3 regions of the Rothia sp. HMSC065C03 genome follow, and region 2 is predicted to be linked to each of the others. Evidence: predicted binding sites of a transcription regulator. Region 2 holds the regulator's gene; each other region holds the start of a gene.
The links. The regulator LexA, encoded in region 2, represses DNA repair genes until DNA is damaged. The targets are predictions, from matches to a motif close to TCGAACANNTGTTCGA.
Positions count from the first base shown of each region.

Region 1: a site for LexA is predicted at 3,915-3,930, ahead of ruvA (Holliday junction branch migration protein RuvA). Genes of this name have one in related genera too.
Region 3: a site for LexA is predicted at 4,985-5,000, ahead of uvrA (excinuclease ABC subunit UvrA). Genes of this name have one in related genera too.

Region 1 is NZ_KV832006.1:546,935-554,188, forward strand. It holds gene secD (protein translocase subunit SecD) at 1-1,150, opposite strand, end outside; gene yajC (preprotein translocase subunit YajC) at 1,250-1,609, opposite strand; gene ruvB (Holliday junction branch migration DNA helicase RuvB) at 1,995-2,981, opposite strand; gene ruvA (Holliday junction branch migration protein RuvA) at 3,154-3,774, opposite strand; gene ruvC (crossover junction endodeoxyribonuclease RuvC) at 3,992-4,648, opposite strand; gene HMPREF2605_RS07875 (YebC/PmpR family DNA-binding transcriptional regulator) at 4,965-5,723, opposite strand; gene HMPREF2605_RS07880 (type 1 glutamine amidotransferase) at 5,856-6,623, opposite strand; gene HMPREF2605_RS07885 (Mur ligase family protein) at 6,623-7,254, opposite strand, start outside.
Region 2 is NZ_KV832005.1:18,893-26,146, reverse strand. It holds gene hflX (GTPase HflX) at 1-413, shown strand, start outside; gene HMPREF2605_RS04750 (ATP-dependent DNA helicase) at 420-2,492, shown strand; gene lexA (transcriptional repressor LexA) at 2,725-3,399, opposite strand; gene HMPREF2605_RS09270 (LysM peptidoglycan-binding domain-containing protein) at 4,218-4,871, shown strand; gene HMPREF2605_RS04735 (type 1 glutamine amidotransferase family protein) at 4,991-5,752, shown strand; gene HMPREF2605_RS04730 (HisA/HisF-related TIM barrel protein) at 5,752-6,534, shown strand; gene HMPREF2605_RS04725 (DUF1844 domain-containing protein) at 6,765-7,187, opposite strand.
Region 3 is NZ_KV832006.1:582,864-590,117, reverse strand. It holds gene HMPREF2605_RS07990 (zinc-dependent alcohol dehydrogenase family protein) at 1-879, shown strand, start outside; gene HMPREF2605_RS07985 (formate--tetrahydrofolate ligase) at 1,113-2,825, shown strand; gene HMPREF2605_RS07980 (MBL fold metallo-hydrolase) at 4,109-4,882, shown strand; gene uvrA (excinuclease ABC subunit UvrA) at 5,023-7,254, shown strand, end outside.

The DNA of each region.
Region 1 (7,254 bases), on a different contig from region 2:
TCGCCTCATACGAGATGATGCCCGCAACAATCAGCGACGCAATCGTCACAAAGCCCAGCAGACGGTACTGGAACAGCGAGTACACAAACACCAGCAGCAGACCAATCAGGCCGGTCAGCAGACCCACACGCAGCTGCTCCGAACCCAGGGTCGCAGAAATCTGCTGCTCCGACTGGATCGTGAAGCTAATCGGCAGGGCACCGTACTTGAGCTGATCGGCGAGAGCCTTCGCCTCCTGCTCAGTGAAGTTACCGGTAATCTGCGGCTTACCGTCAGAAATCACTGCCTGCGACACCGGGGAGGACAGCACCTTGCCGTCCAGCAGAATCGCGAAGCGGGCACGCGGATCATTTGCGTTCTGCGCACGAATCGCGTTCAGGCGAGAAGTAATGTTCTGGAACTTCTCACGAGCAGCATCGTTGAACTGAATGTTCACAGCCCAACGGCCCGTAGTCACGCCCTGACCGCTCGTCTCCTGCGAGTGGCTTGCGGTAGAAATATCGCTACCGCTCAGCTCCACAGGACCAAGAATGTACTTCTCCTGACCATCAGTGGAACACGCCACCATCGGCTTAGTCGGGTCCGCACTATCGGCGTCCTCATTGCGTGCCGCGGTGCAGTCCTTCGCCTCGTACTGCTTGTACAGGTCCGCAGTAATCCAGTTACGGTCAGAGCCGTCAGTCGGCTCCGCAGACGGCTTGGGCAGCTTATCTTCCGCAGTGCGGGCATCCTCAGCCACCGCAGTACCGGCACCAGAAAGCAGCACCGGGCGGAACGTCATATTTGCAGACGCCTGAATCAGCTGACGAGTCTCAGCGCTAATCGTTCCGGGAACCGAAACAACCACGTTATTACCCGAGCCGAAGGAGGTGGTAACCTCCGCTTCCGAAACGCCGGCACCATCAACGCGCTGACGAATAATCTCAACCGCCTGGTTCAACTGCTCCTGGGAGACGTTCTCATCCGAAGAGCCATTGACCTTCGGAGAAAGAATCATCTGAGTACCACCCGAAAGGTCCAGGGCGAGCTTCGGCGCCCACGAACCTCCCGAATAGGTGCTACCGAAAATACCGGCAGCCATAACAACCATGAGCAGGACCATCGAGAGGAGCGCCCCTCGCGCGGCTGCAAGCGGTGAACGCTTAGCCATAATGTTCCTTCTTCGTGTGAATAGAATTGAGTGTTCTACAGATTCCGTAACGCGAAAACCCGACGCCGCTCATGGGGCGCCGGGCTCATACGCGCTGAATTACTTAGCAGTATCAGAAGAGGTATCGGAAGCGGGAGCTTCGGATGCGGTAGCCTCGTACACGTCCTCGGTCAGGGGTGCCGCGGGGGCTTCCTCCTCAACGACAGTCATAATCGCGTTCAGTGCCAGGGTGATAACAACACCGTCCGCAATCTGAAGCTGCAGCTTGTTGTTCTCAAGGTCAGTGCTGACAACGGTGCCGTAGATGCCGGAACCAGTCATCACCTGGGTGCCGGGGACGAGAGACTGCTGCATTGCGCGCAGTTCCTCCATCTGCTTACGCTGACGCTTCTGTGCAGAGAACATCATCCATGCCAGCAGCGCCATCATGGCAATCATAATCAGGAGGTTAAAATCCATGGTCTCACTTTCACATCCGCACCCGTGCCGCTCACCGCGAGGGTTGAGCGTACCAGAAGGTGTGGAATCGTAGATACAGTACGTATCCATCCTACGCGAGAGCATGAGCTTTAGCGCCCCGAACCAGCGTTTTTGTGAGGTTAACCTGAGTTTTGGACTCTCTCGGCGTAATTTTATGTCGCTGGTAAAGACCAGCAGAGCCCGGCAGAGCCCAATGGAACCCGACAGCGCCTGCAGAACCGGTAGAAAAGTTGCCGCGCCTGCAGAAGAACTACCGCCCCTGCAGAAGAGATACCGGGGGCACAGAGAAGCCCGCAGGAGGCGGATACCTCCCACGGGCTACTACAGTGTTATCAGCTGATACGGGGCTAGAGCTGATGCGGATCTAGAGCTGAATCTCCGGGGCTTCCAAGCCGAGGTGCTCCCACGCCGCGGGCAGAGCCACACGACCGCGCGGGGTACGACCAATCAGGCCCTCACGCACCAGGTACGGTTCGGCAACCGTCTCCACGGTCTCCGTCTCTTCACCCACCGCAATGGCGAGGGTGGACAGACCCACCGGGCCGCCGCCGAACTTGTGAATCAGCGCCTCCAGCACGGCGCGGTCCAGGCGGTCCAGGCCGCGCGAATCCACCTCGTACATATCCAGCGCAGTTGCAGCATCGGCCGCATTGATGCGGTCCACGCCGTTCACCAGCGCCCAGTCACGCACACGACGCAGCAGACGGTTCGCAATACGCGGCGTGCCGCGGGAACGACCGGCAATCTCCGTGAAACCCTCGGAAGTAATCTGCATATCCATCAGACCCGCGCTGCGGCGCAGCACCAGCTCCAGCTCCTCCACCGAGTAGAACTCCAAGTGACCGGTAAAGCCGAAGCGGTCACGCAGAGGGCCGGGCAGCAGACCCGCACGAGTCGTCGCACCCACCAGAGTGAACTGCGGCAGCTCCAGCGGAATGGAAGTCGCACCCGCGCCCTTACCGACGACAATATCCACACGGAAATCTTCCATCGCCATGTAGAGCATTTCTTCAGCAGGGCGGCTCATACGGTGAATCTCATCCAGGAACAAAACCTCACCGGGAGTCAGCGAAGACAGAATCGCCGCCAAATCACCCGAATGCTGAATCGCCGGGCCGGAGGTGATGCGCAACGGCGCCTCCATCTCTGCCGCAATAATCATTGCAAGAGTGGTCTTACCCAGACCGGGAGGGCCCGACAGCAGCATATGGTCGGCGCTACGGCCACGCATCTTCGAAGCCTCCAGCACCAGGGACAGCTGTTGACGCACACGGCGCTGCCCCACAAAGTCATCCAGGGACTTAGGGCGCAGTGCCGCCTCAATCATCTTTTCTTCAGGCTCTTCTTCCATCGCCACAAGGCGCTGGGCGGGAGCTGAAGACGCCTGAGTGCCGGGCACCTGACCGGGAAAATACCCGCCGGAAACCAGGGACGCCGCGGGCTGCGGCTCATAGGGATTCTGGCTCATAGAATTCTTCTTTCACAAAAGTTTGAGTGGGATACGTCTGACAGGGGCGCGCCGTCTAGTGGCGGCCCACCGTGTTCTGAGTACCCAAGGAGGCGAGCACACCGCGCAGAGCCACACCCACCGGCTCGGTCTCTGCGGCAGGGTTGTGCTTCACGTAGGCATCAATGGCGGCGGAAGCGTCCTTCTCGCTCCAGCCCAGGGAGGTGAGGGCGTCAAGCACCTGCGGCTTCCAAACAATACCCTGGCTCAGCGGCAGCTCATCGGTCTGACCATCACTGAGAATCAGCTTGCCGGCAAGCTCCAGCACAATACGGCGGGCACCCTTCGGGCCAATACCGGGAACCTTCGTGAACGCCTTATCGTCACCGGTCGCCACGGCGCGCTCCACCTCAGCGGCAGTGTGAACGCTCAACACCGCCAGCGCAATACGCGGACCAATACCGGAAACCGAAAGCATCATATCGAACACTTCACGCTCGGCAGGCTCCGAAAAACCGTAGAGAGTCATCGACTCTTCACGCACAATCATGGTGGTCAGCACGGTAGCTTCCTCACCGGTGCGCAACTTGGAGAGAGTACGCGCAGTGGCGTACACGAGCATGCCGAAACCGTTCACGTTAATCACCGCATGATCAAGGCCCACCTGAGCCACACGACCGGTCAGGGATGCAATCATTTCTCTCCACCTTTCAACACCGCGCCCAGGAATGAGGCTCGCGGCAGTGTGAGGGCACCGGAAACTCCGGCACCCACAGAACGCACTCCCCCAGTTCAACGGGGAGACACTACAAGTATATTAGAATATTTCTTCTGAAATCAAGCATATATTCGAACTTCTTAGCGAATACATGCGAGCCAGCAGAAGGCGGTACACAGGCCAACGACGGCACCACCTAGCGGCGAGCGCGCGCCTCCGCCTCCATCCAGGCACGCTGCGCCGGAGTCAACGACCCTCCACGGCGAGCCTGCACCGGGCGTGAACCCTGGTGAGTCTGCGTCTGAGCCGCCATGTTGATACCCGAACCGATACCGCCGCCACGCCAGCCGTGACAGATCGCAATCGCCAGGGCATCAGCAGCATCGGCGGGCTTCGGCATGGAATCCAGCCCCAAAATGCGGGTCACCATGCGACCCACCGACGCCTTATCGGCGCGGCCGCTACCGGTCACCGCCGCCTTCACCTCCGAAGGGGTATGGAAGAACACCGGCACGCCGCGCATTGCCGCCGCAGAAATCACCGCGCCCGAAGCGTGCGCCGTACCAATCACCGTGTTCACCTGCTCCTGAGCGAAGATACGCTCAATCGCCAGGGCATCCGGCTTGTAGGTATCGAGCCAGTGGGAGGCAGCGTTGAAAATCCAGAGAATACGCTGGTCCAAGGACTCCGCCGGGATCGTGCCGGCAACACCCACGTTCACGAAGTGCGCCTTACGGTCGGCGGTCATATCGAGCATGGAGAAGCCGCAGCGGGTCAGACCCGGGTCAACACCCATGATGCGGGTTGCACCCGGCACACGTTCCACGGCAGTGGCGGCATGGTTCTCACGCATGCTATCGCGTGCGGCAGGTTGAGCGGCGGCCATCATCTCCCCTTTCGACAAACTCCCTCTAGAATATCTAGATTCTAGCCCTTCAGAATCCTAGCACCCGGCACCGGGGCGTGCCACGAGAACAGTCCCCACAAGCGCGGTCACCGCGTGAACAGTCACCGCGCGCCCCGCGAAAAGTACCCAGCGCCTCCCCAAAATAGCCCCAGACGCTAAGAAGCCACTCCCCCAACCAGCCAGCCACCGTGCGGCGGCTCGGTCAAAGGAGCGGCTTCTTCAAGCATCAGATATCAGAATCCGAGTGATTACTCAGCTGTGATTACTCAGCTTCCAGCTCTGCCATAACCTCGTCAGAGACGTTAGCGTTCGAGTAGACGTTCTGAACGTCGTCGAGCTCTTCAATAGCGTCTGCCAGCTTCAGGAACTTCTTAGCGCCGTCAGCGTCCAGGTCAACCTGCATGGTCGGGCGGAAGACCGGGTCATCGTTGTTGTACTGCAGGCCAGCCTCGTCCAGAGCCTTACGGATCTCGGGCAGGTCGGTTGCTGCGGAAACAACGGTGAATACGTCGCCCTCGTCCAGAACCTCTTCAGCGCCTGCGTCCAGGACAGCCATCAGAACGTCATCCTCGGTCAGACCGTCAGTCTTGGTGACCTCAGCAACGCCCTTACGCTCGAACAGGAACGCAACCGAACCCTGGTCAGCCATGGTGCCGCCATTACGGGTCACAGCCAGGCGAACCTCAGACGCTGCACGGTTACGGTTATCGGTCAGACACTCAATGTACAGAGCGGTACCCTGCGGGCCGCGTGCTTCGTACATGATTTCGGTGTAGTCAATGGTCTCACCGGTCAGGCCAGCGCCACGCTTGATTGCGCGGTCAATGTTGTCGTTAGGAACGGAGTTCTTCTTCGCCTTCGACACAGCCAGGTCAAGAGCGGGGTTACCAGCAATATCAGCGCCGCCCATACGTGCTGCAACTTCAATTGCCTTAATGAACTTCGCGAAAGCCTTCGCGCGCTTAGCGTCGATAGCAGCCTTCTTGTGCTTAGTAGTCGCCCATTTAGAGTGACCGGACATTCGTATCTCCCTTAGTCAAAACCTCCGTGCGGGCACGGCGAAACGTCCCACGCACCGTACTGTACTCACATAACTATACCGTAGCGGAGGCGCACACCACCTCAGAAAGTGCACGCCACCGCCAGGAATAGGCTAGCGGGGGCGGGACGCAGCCGAAGCGCGCGCCTTCTCCACCAGCGAGTCGTCAATCGTGTTCGGCGTGAACTCGCCAAAGCGACGAATTGCGGCCTGCTCAATCAGGTAGTCCGCAATCTTCGGGTTCTTCGGCAGCAGCGAACCGTGCAGGTAGGTGCCAATCACGTTGTGCACGCGCGCACCCTCATGCGAGTCGGTCACGTTGTTGCCCTCACCCTTAGTGACGGTAGCCAGCGGGGTGCAGCCGGAACCCAGGTAAGTCAGGCCCGAGTGGTTTTCAAAACCAATCACGGTGCCGAACTCCTCAGACTCCTCAACAATGTTGCCGATCAGTCGGTCATCGCCGCCGACCGTGTGCGCATCAAAAATGCCGATACCCTTCAGCACCTCACCCTCACGGGTGCGGAATTCCTTGCCGAACAGCTGGTACAGGCCACAAATGACGAGCATCGGCACGCCAGCCTCAGCCAGCGAGCGCAGCGTGTCACCGTTCGCGTGCAGGTCATCCTGAATCACGGACTGACCCGAGTCCTGGCCGCCGCCACCCAGAATGATGTCAACATCTTCCGGGAAAGGCTGACCGGGGTTGTGGTCCAGAATCTGCACGTCAAAGCCGTGCGCCTGCGCGCGACGAGCCAACGCCAGAGTGTTACCCCAGTCGCCGTAAATGTTCATGTCGAGCGGGTACAGCTGCAGAATACGCAGAGTCTTACCGTTATTGGGGCCGGAGGCGGGGGTGCCCTCAAAAGTGTGAGTTGCCGTCATTAGGAGACCCTCTCAACGTCAGTGATCTTTGCGAGCTCTTCACGCAGAGCCAGCATTGCGGTGTAGGTGCAGAAAATACGCATGGGCGCGTTACCGCTGGAGGCGATGAAGCCCTTGAGCGCATCGGCGAGGTTCTCGTTAACATCGTCAACCTTCACGCCGTCATGCTCCAGACGCAGCGCCATATCCCAGGCACGCACACCCGAAACCATCTGCACGCCGGTCTTCTTCAAGCTGTCGAAGTCAACATCCCACAGCCAGGACACGTCACGACCGTCAGCGTACTGGTCGTTGATCGTAATCATGGTGGCGTAGTCGTCAGCGTTCGCGCTCGCCAGGGACAGGCGGAAACCGCTCGGGTTCTTCACCAGCAGCAGCTGCAGCGGGCGGCCGTTCACGTTCAGGGTCTCACCGCGACCGAAGGCGGGGGTAATCTTCGCCAGCTCGGCGATGAGCTTATCTTCGTTGAGCTTCTCGCCCATGACGGCGCGGGTCAGCGCCATAGCGCCTGCCGCGTTGAAGATGTTGTAAATACCGTAGAGGTTGATCTCGCCGACTCGCTCCACACCCGCCAGGTCGAACGTAGCGGAGGTGCCGGAGAACGCGGTCAGGGTGACGTCAGCTTCGGGCA
Region 2 (7,254 bases):
TGAATAAGGCGGATGCCGCCGACCCGTTCGTGCTGGAGCGTATGCGCCAGCGCGAGCCGGAGCACGTGATCGTTTCGGCGCGTACCGGTGAGGGCATTGAGGAGCTGAAGCAGAAGATCGCGGACACCATTCCGCGCCCCTCCATTGAGGTGAAGCTGCTGATTCCGTACTCGCACGGCGAAATTATTTCGCGCTTGCACGAGTGGGATGCCGAAATTAAGAGCACCGATTTCGTATCGGACGGCACCTTCGTGGTGGCTCTGGTCCGTGAGGACGTCGCCTCCGAACTGTCCGAGTATGTGCTGGAGGGCGACCTGCTGGAGGTCTTGGAAGAGGAACTTGCGGAGGCACACGCCCTGGCTGAAGCGACCGCTTCTGTTTCCGAGCAGCCCTCTACCTCCGAGGCTCTCTAGAGGCGGATGAGCGTGACCGAGAGCATCAACGCGCCCAAAAACGCCCAGGGAACTGCACCCGAACCGGCAACCGACGGCACCCGATTCACCGGGCAGGAGCTTGAGACCCTGCCCGGTGCGAAGGGCGCCCTGACCCTGCTGGATGAGGCGGTTGCCGCCACTGGCGGTCAGAACCGTGCCGGTCAGCGCACCATGGTGGCGCATGTGGCGCAGGCTCTTGAACTGCAGCGTCACCTGCTGGTCCAGGCGGGTACCGGTACCGGTAAGTCCCTGGGCTACCTGGTTCCTGCCCTGGCGCGGGTGGGGGAGTCGGACCAGCCGATTGTGGTTGCGACGGCGACTCTTGCCCTGCAGGCGCAGATCGTGAACCGCGATATTCCGCGTCTTCTACAAGCGCTGGAGCCGCGCCCGGAGTCGCAGGCGCAGGTGGCTCTGCTCAAGGGCCGCAACAACTACCTCTGCCTGCACAAGCTGGAGGGCGGCTACCCGGAAGACGAACCGGATGCTCTCTTCGACATGCCTTCTTCGACCTCGCGCGTGGGTGAGGAAGTGGTGCGCCTGCGCGAGTGGGCTGACCGCACGGAGACCGGCGACCGTGACGAGCTGAAGCCCGGAGTCTCTGATCGTGCCTGGGCTCAGGTATCGGTGAGCGCCGCCGAGTGTTTGGGCCGCCGCTGCCCGCTGGTGGAAGAGTGCTTTAGTGAGATGGCGCGTAGCCGTGCCGCTGAGGCTGACATTGTCATCACGAACCACGCCCTGCTGGCGATTAACGCTTTCGAGGGCATGAAGGTTCTGCCCGAACATGAGACGGTCATTATTGATGAGGCTCATGAGCTGGTGGACCGCGTGACCGGTGCCGTGTCTGGTTCTTTGACGGTTGCGATGGTTCGCCGTGCGGCGCGTAGCGTGAAGAAGCATTCGAAGGCTGATTCCGGTGCCCTGGAAATGGCTGCCGGCACCCTGGAGACCGCGTTCGAGGGTCTTGCCGAGGGCCTGCTGAAAGGCCTGGATGGTCGCCTTTTGACCGCTATTTCTGCGGTCAATGATGCCGCCCGCACCGCCCTGTCCGATACGAAGCCGGACGGTCAGGACGTTGACGCCGGCCTGCAGATGGCGCGCTCGCGTGTCTCTGAGGTACACGATATGAGTAGCCGCATTCTGGAGGCTTCGGGCGAGCAGGACGTGCTGTGGATTTCTCGTCAGGGTGGTTGGGAGAACGGCCGCTATGTGGCTGCTTCCGATACCGACCCGGCGACCCTGAACATCGCCCCGTTGAGCGTTGGCCTACAGCTACGTGACGGCCTGTTCGCTGACCGCACCGTGATTCTGACGAGTGCGACCCTGACGGTGGGTGACTCTTTTGACGTTGCCGCCGGTGCCCTGGGGCTACAGGGCGAGGGCGCGCCGCGCTGGACGAGCATCGACGTAGGTTCGCCTTTTGACTACCGCAAGCAGGGCATCATGTACGTTGCCGGGGATTTGAAGCCTCCGGGATTTGGTGTGCATGAGGGCCAGCTGGAGCGTCTGCGTGAGTTGTGCGAGGCGTCGGAGGGCGGCGCCTTGGGCCTGTTTTCCTCGAAGCGTGCCGCTGAGCGTGCCGCCGAGTACATGCGTGAGCACAGCGACCTGAACATTCTTCTACAGGGTGAATCTTCGCTCAAGGCTCTGGTGGAGGAGTTCAGCGAGGACGTTGACTCATGCCTGTTCGGAACGATGAGCCTGTGGCAGGGCGTGGACGTTCCCGGTGACTCTTGCCGCCTGGTGGTGATGGACCGCATCCCGTTCCCCCGCCCGGATGACCCGATTGCGCAGGCTCGTACGGAGGCGGTGAACCGTCACCGCGGTAACGGCTTTATGGCGGTTTCTGCTCACCATGCGGCGATTCGTATGGCGCAGGGGGCGGGCCGTCTGATCCGTTCGGTGTCTGACCGCGGCGTGGTGGCTGTGCTGGATTCTCGCGTGGCGACTAAACGCTACGGCGGTTTCTTGATGAAGGCGATGCCGCCGATGTGGTCAACGCAGAATAAGGCAGCCGTGATTGGTGCGCTGGCTCGTCTTTCGGCGAGTATTGAGCGTTAGCTCGGGCAGGCTCCATTCCTGGCTACGCCGCACCTTCTGCTTTGGAGATATCCGCTTTGGAAATATAGAAATCACCCCGGTGATACGTGAACGTTCACGTATCACCGGGGTGATTTCTATATAGAGCTAAAAGCCTCGCGGCTATGTCTTTTAGAAGCTGTGGCTGTTTAGAACCAGCTTCTTTTAGAAGCTGCGCCGTTGCGAGCCCGCGTCTTCTAGAGGCTGTGGTCTTCTAGAGACTACGCAGCACGGAGACGACCTTACCCATGACGGTTGCGCGGTCGCCCATAATCGGCTCGTAGTTGGAGTTGCGCGGCATGAGCCAGGTGTGGCCGTCGACCTGACGGAACACCTTCACGGTTGCTTCATCATCGAGCAGCGCAGCTACGATATCGCCGTTGTCTGCGGTGTGCTGCTCGCGGACAACTACCCAGTCGCCATCGCAGATTGCGGCGTCAATCATGGAATCGCCCTTGACCTTGAGCATGAACAGCTTGCCGCTACCGACCAACTGGCGGGGCAGGGCGAGCACATCCTCCACGGACTGCTCGGCGGTAATGGGGCCGCCCGCTGCAATTCGTCCAACCAGAGGAACGGGTACGAGGTCTTCATCGCCGACTTCGAAGTTCGGAAGCTCGGGCAGGGACGAGGAAGCGCTACCGTGGATGCCGACGCCGTTCTCATCCAGCACCTCAATGGCACGGGGCAGCTTGGGATCGCGGCGAATGTAGCCCATGGTCTCGAGGCGACCGAGCTGGTGAGTGACCGAGGACAGGGACGCAAGGCCCACCATGTCACCAATCTGGCGCATGGACGGCGGGTAACCCTTTTGTTCAATCTCGGTGCGGATCGCGTCAAGAATCTTCTGCTGGCGCGCGGTCAGCGCCGGACGGGGTGCTGTTGCCATTTCTTTTCCTTCGGTCTGTACTCCGGCCTTTGTATTCCGGTCGGGGCACGGATGGGTGCTTCACACGTTTTCTGATGGTGTCCTAAAAATTTTTGGTTCTGCCGAAATGGGTCTTATCTCGTCAGGGTGTGGAGGAATTCTATCCGTGCCGGAGCGATACCGGAGCGATACGCAGGCAACGAGTATGCGCCTCCGCCCTATAAAACTCAGCCAGCGGCACCTGCATTCGATACAGAACCAAGCTGTAACGGGTACAGAAACCTGCTGTGAGTAGGACTCATCAGGAGCGTGTGGAACGTCTCTTGACACCAGTGTAGAACACTACACCGAAAAACTCAAACAAATATTCTAGATTTTTTCTTCGAAACTCGAAGAAATTTTTAGTATATCTCTGCTAGACTTTAGAACAAGAGTTCGTATATACTCTTGAATCTCTCCTGAAATTCAAGATTTACGGGTGGGTGTTCGAAGAATATTCGAATATTCGACCCGGAGTCTTCCAGGAGAGGAGAGTGAATGAGTGTTCGAATGTATTCGAATCCTCTGCCTCTCTCTTCGCATGATCTACCTCGGATGCTCTAGGGAGCATCTGGCGAAGGGAGAGCGCAGGGGATGGGGTGCCGGGGTCACCCAGTGCGACCCAGCACAGCCCGGTGCATCCGACGCTCTGACCTAACTAGAGAATAGCTACCCAATAGTTATCGCCTAACAATCACCACTCCATAGTTATCACTCAACTAGGACCTCCGAGCGGGTATCGCTCGGCATTGCTAGACCCGCGGGGTAACCCCGGGGCGAGCTGAGAGAAAGGAACCACAATGACTACTGCAGCACCTATTGCTTCTCGTGGCACTTCTGCACACCTTCCGGCAGGTTTGGTGGTACTTCACCCCGCCCGCACTGCGTCCGCCAGCACCGTGTCCGCCCGCACCGTGCAGGGGCGTTCTCGTGTGCCTGCGTCTTCGCAGTCTGTTCGCTCTTCTCGTTCGGCTCATGCACCCCGTCCCGCGCAGGTTGCTCAGCCCGCCCACGCTCCCGCTGTTTCTGCCTCTGCTGCTTCTACCCCCGCCGTTTCTACTCAGACAGCTTCTGCGGCTCAGGCGCCTGGCGCGAAGAGTGCTCTTCTGACTAAGGGCGGCGAGCTTCTGCGCGCGGTTCCCGCTTCTATTCGTCGTCTTGGCACTGTGCGCGGTTTTCTGAAGGGCCTGCCTCTGCTGACTTTGGCGGCGCTGATTGTGCTCGGCGCTATTAGCTTCTTTGGCCCGGCGGCTTCAGCCTCCGTGGAGAATGCTTCGGCGACTCGAACCGTCGTTGTGGTCAAGCACGGCGAGACCCTGTGGGATATTGCTCAGGCGGTGGATCCGCACGGTGACACCCGTGATACTGTGGTTCGTATTATGGAGTTGAACTCGTTGACCAGCACCTCTGTTGATGCCGGTCAGCGTCTGGAAATTCCTCAGACTCAGCGCTAAGCATGGACCCGCGTGTGGTTGGCTTCTGCATGAGGTTGATGTCTTGACTCCGAATCCTCTATCTCTCAAGCTAGAGCGCTTGAGCCGAATTCTTGAGCCTATGAAATAGGAGCGCACCGATGCCTGTTCCCGTTGAACCCACACTCACCGAAATTGAATCTGCACAGGAAACTGAATCTGTACAGACTGCTCGTCCTGTGGTTGCCGTTTTGGGGGAACCCGGAACTCGTGGTGCCCTGGTGAAGCTTCTTCAGGATGCGGGGGCGGAGGTCATCGTGACCGCTGTGCCCGATCAGCTGCGTGAGGCTGACGGTATGGTGGTTACCGGCGGCGCGAGCTCTCTTGAGGCGTATGAAGATCTGAAAGCTAAGGACGCTGAGCGCGTGATTGGTCGCCGTGTTGCTGGCGGTCGTCCGGTGCTGGTTGCCGGTGCGGCACTGAGCTGCCTCTTTGACTCTATTACGGTGGTGCATCCGCAGATGGGGCAGGTTCAGGTGCAGTGTATGGGGGAGTGGCCCGGCGAGGGTGTGGAGCTTTCTACCCGCGACTTGGTGCCCGGTGTTTCTGCCCTGCGTTCTTCCTCCGATAGTGCGCTGCTCAAGGATCTTGAGGGCGAGGCTCACTTCAAATCTGAGCACGGCGTTTTTGAGTGGGCTTTTGATCAGAGCATTGAATATATTGCCCCTCCGGCGGTGACTTGGACTGTCACCGAGCCCGCCTATATCGCGGCGGTTGAGAACGGTCCGCTGACGGCGGTGCAGTTCTGCCCGGTAGGTTCTGGCGAGCTGGGTGCGGAGTTTATGCGCCGCTGGGTTGCGTCCCTGGCGGTGACCGGTCGCCTGTCTTCTGGCGACGCCACTACTGCTGCGGGAGGTAACTAATGTCTGCACCCGTTCTTGAACTTCTGCCCGCTGTTGATATTTCTGAAGGCTATGCGGTGCGCCCGGTGGGTGGCACCCTGTCCGGTGGTGAGCAGCGCCTCGACCCTGTTGAGGCGGCTCTGACCTGGGTGAAGGCTGGTTCTCGCTGGATTCACCTGGTTGACCTTGATTTGGCGTTTGGTCGCGGCACGAATACTGAGGTTCTGGCTGAGGTGGTTGCCGCCGTCCGTGCCGAGAATGCCCGCGGCTCCGCTCCGGTTCGTATTCAGGTCAGCGGCGGTGTGCGTAATGCTGAGAGTCTGGAGCGCGCCCTGAGCCTGAACCCGGATCGCGTGAACGTGACCAGTGCGGCTCTGGCGGATTCTTCCTGGCTTGAAAGCACTCTGGCTCGTTATGCCGATTCTGATCTTCTGGCTCTTGGCCTCGATGCCCGCTATAACCCTGAGCGGGGCTGGGTGACGGTGGCTCGCGGTACCGACTGGTCGGGCCCTGACCTGGCGGAGGCGCTGGCGTGGCTGGAGAGCGCGGGTGTGCGCCGCTATATCGTCACGGATGTGAGTAAGGACGGTTCTCTTGCGGGTCCCGGTGCGGAGCTGCTGGATGAGGTACTGGCTCAAACTGCTTGTCGGGTGGTGGCGTCCGGTGGTGTGGCGTCGCTGGCTGATCTTGTGAAGCTGCGTTCCATGGTGCTTTATGGTTTGGAGGGCGTGGTGCTTGGTAAGGCGCTGTATGTGGGCAACTTTAGTTTTGAGCAGGCTCTTGAGGCGGCTGGTTCCCGCTAAAGCTACCGTTCCTGATACATTGGGTGCCCGCTAAAGCTACCGGTTCGCGCTAGTCCGCTTATCTAGTCCGCGTAGATTTCTTATCCGCACAGGCTCGCACAGGCTTTATATGTGACGAAGCCCCGTCTTCCTCAGTACGAGGGAGGCGGGGCTTCGTGATGACATAAACCAGGGGCGGCTTAGTAGACCAGCTGGTTTAGCGTACGTCCTGGTTTAGTACACGTGCTGGTTTAGTACACCGGGCCGGTGAGCTTTTCGCCGGGGCCCTTGCCGGGCTCGTCCGGGAAGGGGGATGCTTCGCGGAAGGCGAGCTGCAGGGTGCGCAGGCCGTCGCGCAGGGGTGCTGCGTGCTGGGAGCCGATTTCGGGTGCTGCGGCGGTGACGAGGCCTGCCAGTGCGGTGATGAGCTTGCGTGCTTCGTCGAGGTCCTTGAGGTCGTCGGCGTTTTCGTCTGCTGCCAGGCCGCACTTGACGGCTGCAGCGCTCATCATGTGGATGGCTGCGGAGCTGATGATTTCGATGGCGGGTACGTCTGCGATGTCGCGCAGCTGTTCGTTGACGGCTTCGACCTGCTCTTCGGTGAGTTCGGTGTGGCCGTGTACGGGGGTTTCTTCTTCCGCGGTGAAGCGGAAGTTCGTGTTTTCAGTGCTCATAGTCTTAGAATCTCATATTTCGTTTGTTTCGGTAAATGCGTCCTTAAGAGTGGGTGCTTCTGTGGAC
Region 3 (7,254 bases), on a different contig from region 2:
ATGGGCCACGAATACATCGGTGAGGTCGTCGAGGTCGGCTCCGAGGTCACCACCGTAGCCCCCGGCGACTTCGTCGTAGGCTCCTTCTGCATCTCCTGCGGCGAATGCGAAACCTGCACCGCAGGCTACCCCTCCCGCTGCCTCAAGGCAATCGCAACAGGCGACGCCTTCATCGGCGCACGCTCCAACGGCACCCAGGCAGAATACGCCCGCGTACCCTTCGCAGACGGCACCCTCGTCAAGACCCCCGCCGCACCCACCGCAGAGCAGATCCCGCACCTGATGGCGGCATCCGATGTGCTCGGCACCGGCTGGTACGCAGCGGACGCCGCGAAGGCAGGCCCCGGCAAGACCATCGTCGTTGTTGGCGACGGCGCAGTCGGCCTGAGCACAGTCATCGGCGCTAAGCAGCTCGGCGCGGAGAAGATCATCATCATGTCCCGCAACCCCGAACGTCAGGCGCTCGCTAAGGCATTCGGCGCAACCCACATCGTGGAAGAGCGCGGCGAAGAGGGCATCGCCAAGGTCATGGAGCTCACCGACGGCGTGGGCGCACACGGCGTCGCGGAGGCTGTTGGCACCCAGCAGTCCTTCGACCAGGCTCTCGGCTGCGTACGCCACGGCGGCTACATCGGCTTCGTGGGCGTTCCGCACGACAGCTCCATCGGCACCGATAAGCTCTTCGGCAAGCAGGTTCACCTGGAAGGTGGCCCCGCCCCCGTACGCAAGTACCTGCCGACCCTCATCGAGCTGATTTACAAGGGCGAAATTGAGCCCGGCCGCGTCTTCGACATGGTTCTGCCCATTGACGAGGCGGCTAAGGGTTACGAGGCAATGGACCAGCGTACCGCTACCAAGGTTCTGCTGACCATGCCGTAATAGCCGGTCGTATCGCCGGTTCCTATACCGGTTCCTATACCAGTATTCCGGCGCGTATGCGCTACTGATCCCCGCACCGACCCTGTCGCTCCACGTGAGCGGAGGTCACCGGTTGCGGGGATTAGTGCATTAAAAATTGGGTTTATTTGCCACCTTCCGGCGAGGTGAGGGACAAATGAGTGAGCCAAGGCATAGAATAAAAGAGCATGATTCGTACAACTCGAAGGATGACAATGACGAAGAAGCCTTTCCCTTCCGACCTCGAAATCGCACTTGCCGCCGATCTTTGGCCTATTAACAAGATCGCAGCAGACAACGGCATCAGCGAAGATCGCCTTGAACCCTACGGCAAGTATGTCGCTAAGGTCCTCCTCGACGAAACCACCAACGCAGAGACCGCCCGCAAGCGCGGCTCCAAGTACATCGTGGTTACCGCAGTCACCCCCACCCCGCTCGGTGAAGGTAAGACCGCAACCTCCGTCTCCCTCGCACAGGGCTTCGCCCAGACCGGCCGCAAGGCAATCCTGGCTCTGCGTCAGCCCGCAATGGGCCCGACCTTCGGCATCAAGGGCGGCGCAGCAGGCGGCGGCTACTCCCAGATCGTTCCCATGGAGAAGCTGAACCTGCATCTGACCGGCGACTTCCACGCCGTCACCGCAGCGCACAACCTGCTTGCCGCCATGATCGACAACCACCTGCACCACGGCAACGAGCTGCGCATCGACCCGCGCGCAATCGAGTGGCGCCGCGTTATCGACATGAACGACCGCTCCCTGCGCAACATCGTCGTGGGCCTGGGCGAACGCATGGACGGCGTGGTCCGCGAGACCGGTTTCGACATCACCAGCGCCTCCGAAATCATGGTGATTCTCTCGCTGGCAACCTCCTTCAAGGACCTGCGCGAGCGCCTGGCAAAGATCGTGATCGGCCTGAACTACGACGGCGAGCCCGTCACCGCAGCCGACCTGAAGGCTGACGGCGCAATGTCCGTCATCCTGGCAGACGCAATCAACCCGAACCTGCTGCAGACCCTGGAGCACACCCCCGCGCTGATTCACGCGGGCCCCTTCGGTAACATCGCAACCGGTAACTCCTCCGTGGTCGCAGACTACGTTGGTCTGGAGTACTCCGACTACGTGATTACCGAGGCTGGCTTCGGTGCCGACATGGGTGCGGAGCGTTTCTTCAACGTCAAGTGCCGCGTCTCCGGCCTGAAGCCGGACGCAGCAGTGCTCGTCGTGACCGTGCGCTCCCTGAAGTCCCACTCCGGCCTGTACAAGATCGTTCCGGGCAAGCCCCTGCCCGAAGGCATGCTGCAGGAAAGCCCCTCCGACGTGGAGAAGGGTGCAGAGAACCTGAAGAAGCACATCGAGATCGTGCGCAACTTCGGTGTTCAGCCGGTCGTGGCAATCAACGCCTTCCCGACCGACTTCGAGTCCGAGCACGAGACCATCCGTCGTATCGCTGAGGAAGCTGGCGCTCGCGTCGCTATCCACCGCGGTGTGGCTGAGGGTGGTAAGGGCACCACCGACCTGGCGGACGTGGTTGCTGAGGCATGTGACGACGTTTCGGATCTGAAGTACACCTACGATCTTGAGGACTCCATCGAGACCAAGATTGAGAAGGTTGCGACCAAGGTCTACGGCGCGGACGGCATCTCCATCGCTCCCGCCGCCGCTAAGCAGCTGAAGCGTTTCGCTGAGCTGGGCTACTCGCACCTGCCCGTGGTTATCGCGAAGACCCACCTGTCCATCTCTTCGGATGCAACCCTGAAGGGCGCACCGACCGGCTGGACCCTGCCCGTGCGCGAGGTTCGCCTGGCTGCAGGTGCTGGCTACGTCTACGCTATCTGCGGCACCATGCGCACCATGCCGGGTCTGAGCAAGAGCCCCGCAGCTGAGCGCATCGGCTTCGACGAGAACGGCGTGATGGTCGGCCTGTCCTAAGGGCTTGTCCTAAGGTGACTGTGCCAGCTGATCTATAGCTAGTGGAGGCGGCGCTCCTTCCCCACAGCGGGGGAGGGGCGCCGCCTTTGCTGTGCCCTATGGTGCTTTTGTGGAGTGTTCTGCCCCAGATACATGGAAGCATGAGGGGCGAATACGAGGTGCGCAACGTTTGAGGGCGGGGGAGCGGAGTTCTTGAAAACAGAATGCAACTAGGCTGCAACCGGGGGGAGTGAAGGATTCTGAAACCCCTAGTGGAGGGGTCTTTCAACCTTTCATTGAGGCTTCTAGGGCGCCTGTTTTGAGGGCGGAATTGGTACGTGCTGGTTAATAATTGGGCTCTATTTGTGCTTGAAGGTCAGGTTTTATTAAACAATCTGTAGAGGTTGATTTTTTAGTGACACGCTGTCTTGCATTTTGTGAAAATATGGCATTGACTAGGTGTTTTGCTTTTTGAAAGGGGTTATAATGGGTGCACTCAGTGAACCTGAAGGTGGGGCTGATGTTATTGTTTTGTAATAAAACCTCTACTTTAGGGGGTACCTACAGGGGTAAAACAGACCAATTGATTTTGCCCTCGCGCGAATAATTGTGCAGATTTTGAACGGTGAGCAGTACATTTTTTCCTGCTCATGAAGTTGCAAGTACTTGAAGATACTTTCACCTTAACCCTCTACTTCCGCAGAATACCGGGCTAAAACTGTGTATTGAACCTTTGGGATTGCCGAGTGTGGAGCTTAAGTTAAAGGTGCACCGAAGTGCCAAAAGAGGGAAATTCTAAAATTATTTTGGGTGAAATAAGTCACGCTAAAACTCGAAAAAAATGAAATTGGTACGTATGGATACCCTAAAAAACACCTGTTTTTATTACAGAATGATTACAATGAGGCGCGGGTCACTAAATCCGGCTCTCCGTACCAAATTGGGTGGTAAAACAGCCCCCAAAAAGTTCGCTACTATTGAGTCATCAAGTAATCGTGAGATTTCCAAAGTCCTCGGGTTGCTTGTGTTTGAGTGAGTGATAGATACCCCTGGGTGTCATGAGAAGCGACTGTGTATCGATGCGCAGTCGCTTCTCTGTTTAACTTTTGAATTTCAGTGGAACCTCAGCCGGGCGGAATCCAGCCGGAACCTAATCCGTACCGAGCATGCTCCAGAATCTGTTCCCTGTGCATCCCGCACAAGCAACCCGTACATGTATCCCGCGCGTTCAACGCCGAATGCGCTGATAGGGGAGCGAACCGCATAGGCGCATGCTGTGCGGTCACAACCCCTACACTGGAACTATGACTACTTACCCCGAACCCACCCTCATCTTTGAGAACCCCGAACTGACCGTCCGTGCGTTCAGTGTCTCCGAGATGGACAATAGCGTCTACCTCATCACCATGCGCGCCACCGGCGAGCAGGTGCTCATCGACCCTGCAGACGATGCAGAAGAACTCTACGCATTCACTCTTGACGCGCTCCTGAACGACTGCCCGCAGCTCGAACTGGCAGATGGTGAAGAACGCCGCGTGCGCGTCATGGAGAAGGAAGAGGACTTCAACTCCATCAGGCCCCGCACTATTGGTCTGACCGGCATTCTGGTTACTCACGGCCACTGGGACCACATCCGCGCTATTAAGGAGCTCGACCACCTCACCGGCGCCGTGACCTCCGCGGGTGCAGCTGACGCTGCTGAGATTAAGGAACTGGAAGACTACATCGTCGAAGAAGAGCTGACCGGCGGCGAAAGCTTCGACTTCTACCTCTCCGACACCGTCATCCGCGCCCTGCACGTGCCCGGCCACACCCCCGGATCCATCGTCTACACCCTCGAAACCACCTGGGAAGACGGCACCCCCGCAACCCTGCTGTTCACCGGCGACGCCCTCTTCCCCGGCGGCGTGGGCAAGACCGATTCCCCGCAGCAGTTCGGTGAGCTCTTCTCCAACGTGCTCGAAAAACTCTTCGGAGGCTTCGAAGACGACGCCATCGTACTGCCCGGCCACGGCCGCTCTACCACCCTCGGCGACGAGCGCCCCCACCTGGAAGAGTGGGGAACCCGCGGCTGGTAGGCCGCACTTGATGAATTGCGCCTCCTAGTCCACCTCATATAAGTACTGCACCCTCATGCCTTCACCCGCCGCATAATCCCGCTGGTGAAAGGCGTGAGGGTGTAGAATTTAAGTTCGAAGATAAGACGAAAGGATTTTCGATGACACCCCGCCCGGCACACGGTAGCACCGCACTCAAAGCGAACGATCTGACTAGCATCCGGGTTCAGGGTGCCCGCGAAAACAACCTCAAGAACGTAGACCTCACCATTCCGCGTGATGCGATGGTCGTCTTCACCGGCCTCTCCGGCTCCGGTAAGTCCTCCCTCGCCTTCGACACCATCTTTGCGGAAGGTCAGCGCCGCTACGTCGAGTCGCTGTCCTCCTACGCGCGTATGTTCCTCGGACAGGTCGACAAGCCCGACGTAGACTTCATCGAGGGCCTCTCCCCGGCGGTGTCTATCGACCAGAAGTCCACCTCCAAGAACCCGCGCTCAACCGTCGGTACCATCACCGAAATCTACGACTACATGCGTCTGCTCTGGGCGCGCATCGGCCACCCGCACTGCCCCGAATGCGGCGAAGAAATCACCCAGCAGACCCCGCAGCAGATTGTGGATATTCTGCAGGAGTACCCCGAACGCACCCGCCTGCAGATCCTCGCACCCGTCGTCAGCGCACGTAAGGGCGAGTTCGTAGACCTCTTCAAGGATCTGCTCACCCAGGGGTACTCGCGTGCCCGTGTGGACGGCGAAACCGTGCAGCTCTCCGACCCGCCCAAGCTCGCCAAGCAGTACAAGCACACCATCGAGGTGGTCGTCGACCGCATCGTCATTAAGGACGGTATCCATCAGCGCCTGACCGATTCCATCGAAACCGCGCTCAAGCTCGCCGACGGCCGCGTGCTCATCGACTTCGTGGACCGCGAGCAGGACGACCCCGAACGCACCCGCTCCTTCAGTGAAAACCTCGCCTGCCCCAATAATCACCCGCTGCAGATCGACACCATCGAGCCGCGCGCCTTCTCCTTCAACTCGCCGTTCGGCGCATGTACCGCCTGCGACGGTATCGGCTCGCGCCTGGAAGTAGACACCGAACTGCTCGTACCCAACCCCGACCTGACCCTCGGCGAGGGCGCTATCGCCCCCTGGTCGCAGGGCAAAGCAACCACCGAATACTGGCTGCGCCTGCTCGCAGGCCTGGGGGAGGAGCTCGGCTTCGACCTGAACACCCCCTTCAAGGACCTACCCGCCAAGACCCGCGCCGCCATCCTGGACGGCAAGGACTACAAGGTTGAGGTGTCCTACCGTAACCGATTCGGCCGCGAACGTCGTTACACCTCCGGATTCGAAGGCGTGAAGGCGTACATCAAGCGCAAGCACGAAGAAACCGAATCGGACTTCGCCCGCGACCGCTACGAACAGTACATGCGCCAGGTTGCCTGCCCCTCCTGCGGTGGCGCGCGCCTGAACCCGACCATCCTCGGCGTGAAGGTCGGCGGCCAGTCCATCGCAGACATTACTGACCTGTCCCTGGCTGACGCGCTCGCCTTCGTGCGCGGTCTGCAGCTCAGCCCCCGCGAAGCCAAGATTGGCGAGCAGGTCCTCAAGGAAATTGATGCGCGCCTGCAGTTCCTGCTGGACGTGGGCCTGGACTACCTGACCCTCTCACGCTCTGCCGGTACGCTCTCCGGCGGTGAGGCGCAGCGCATCCGCCTCGCAACCCAGATTGGTTCCGGCCTGGTCGGCGTGCTTTACGTGCTCGACGAGCCCTCCATCGGTCTGCACCAGCGCGATAACCGCCGCCTCATTGAGACTCTCACCAAGCTGCGCGATATGGGCAACACCCTTATTGTGGTTGAGCACGACGAAGACACCATGCGCGAAGCCGACTGGATCGTGGATGTGGGACCCGGCGCCGGCGAGCACGGCGGCGAAATCGTGCACTCCGGCAGCTTTGAGGAGCTGCTGAAGAACACCAAGTCCATTACCGGCGACTACATGGCTGGCCGCCGCAGCATTGAGGTGCCCGCCTCCCGCCGACCCGTGGACAAGGAACGCCAGCTGACCGTGCGCGGCGCCCGCGAAAACAACCTCAAGAACGTGACCGTCTCCTTCCCGCTGGGCGTGTTCACCGCGGTGACCGGCGTGTCCGGATCGGGTAAATCCACCCTCGTCAACGACATTCTGTACACCTCCCTGGCGAACAAGCTCAACGGCGCCAAGCAGGTACCCGGTCGCCACAAGAGTATCGACGGCCTGGAACATCTGGACAAGGTCATTCACGTGGACCAGTCGCCCATCGGTCGTACCCCGCGTTCGAACCCCGCCACCTACACCGGCGTGTTCGACCACATCCGCAAGCTGTTCGCAGAGACCAGCGAAGCGAAAATG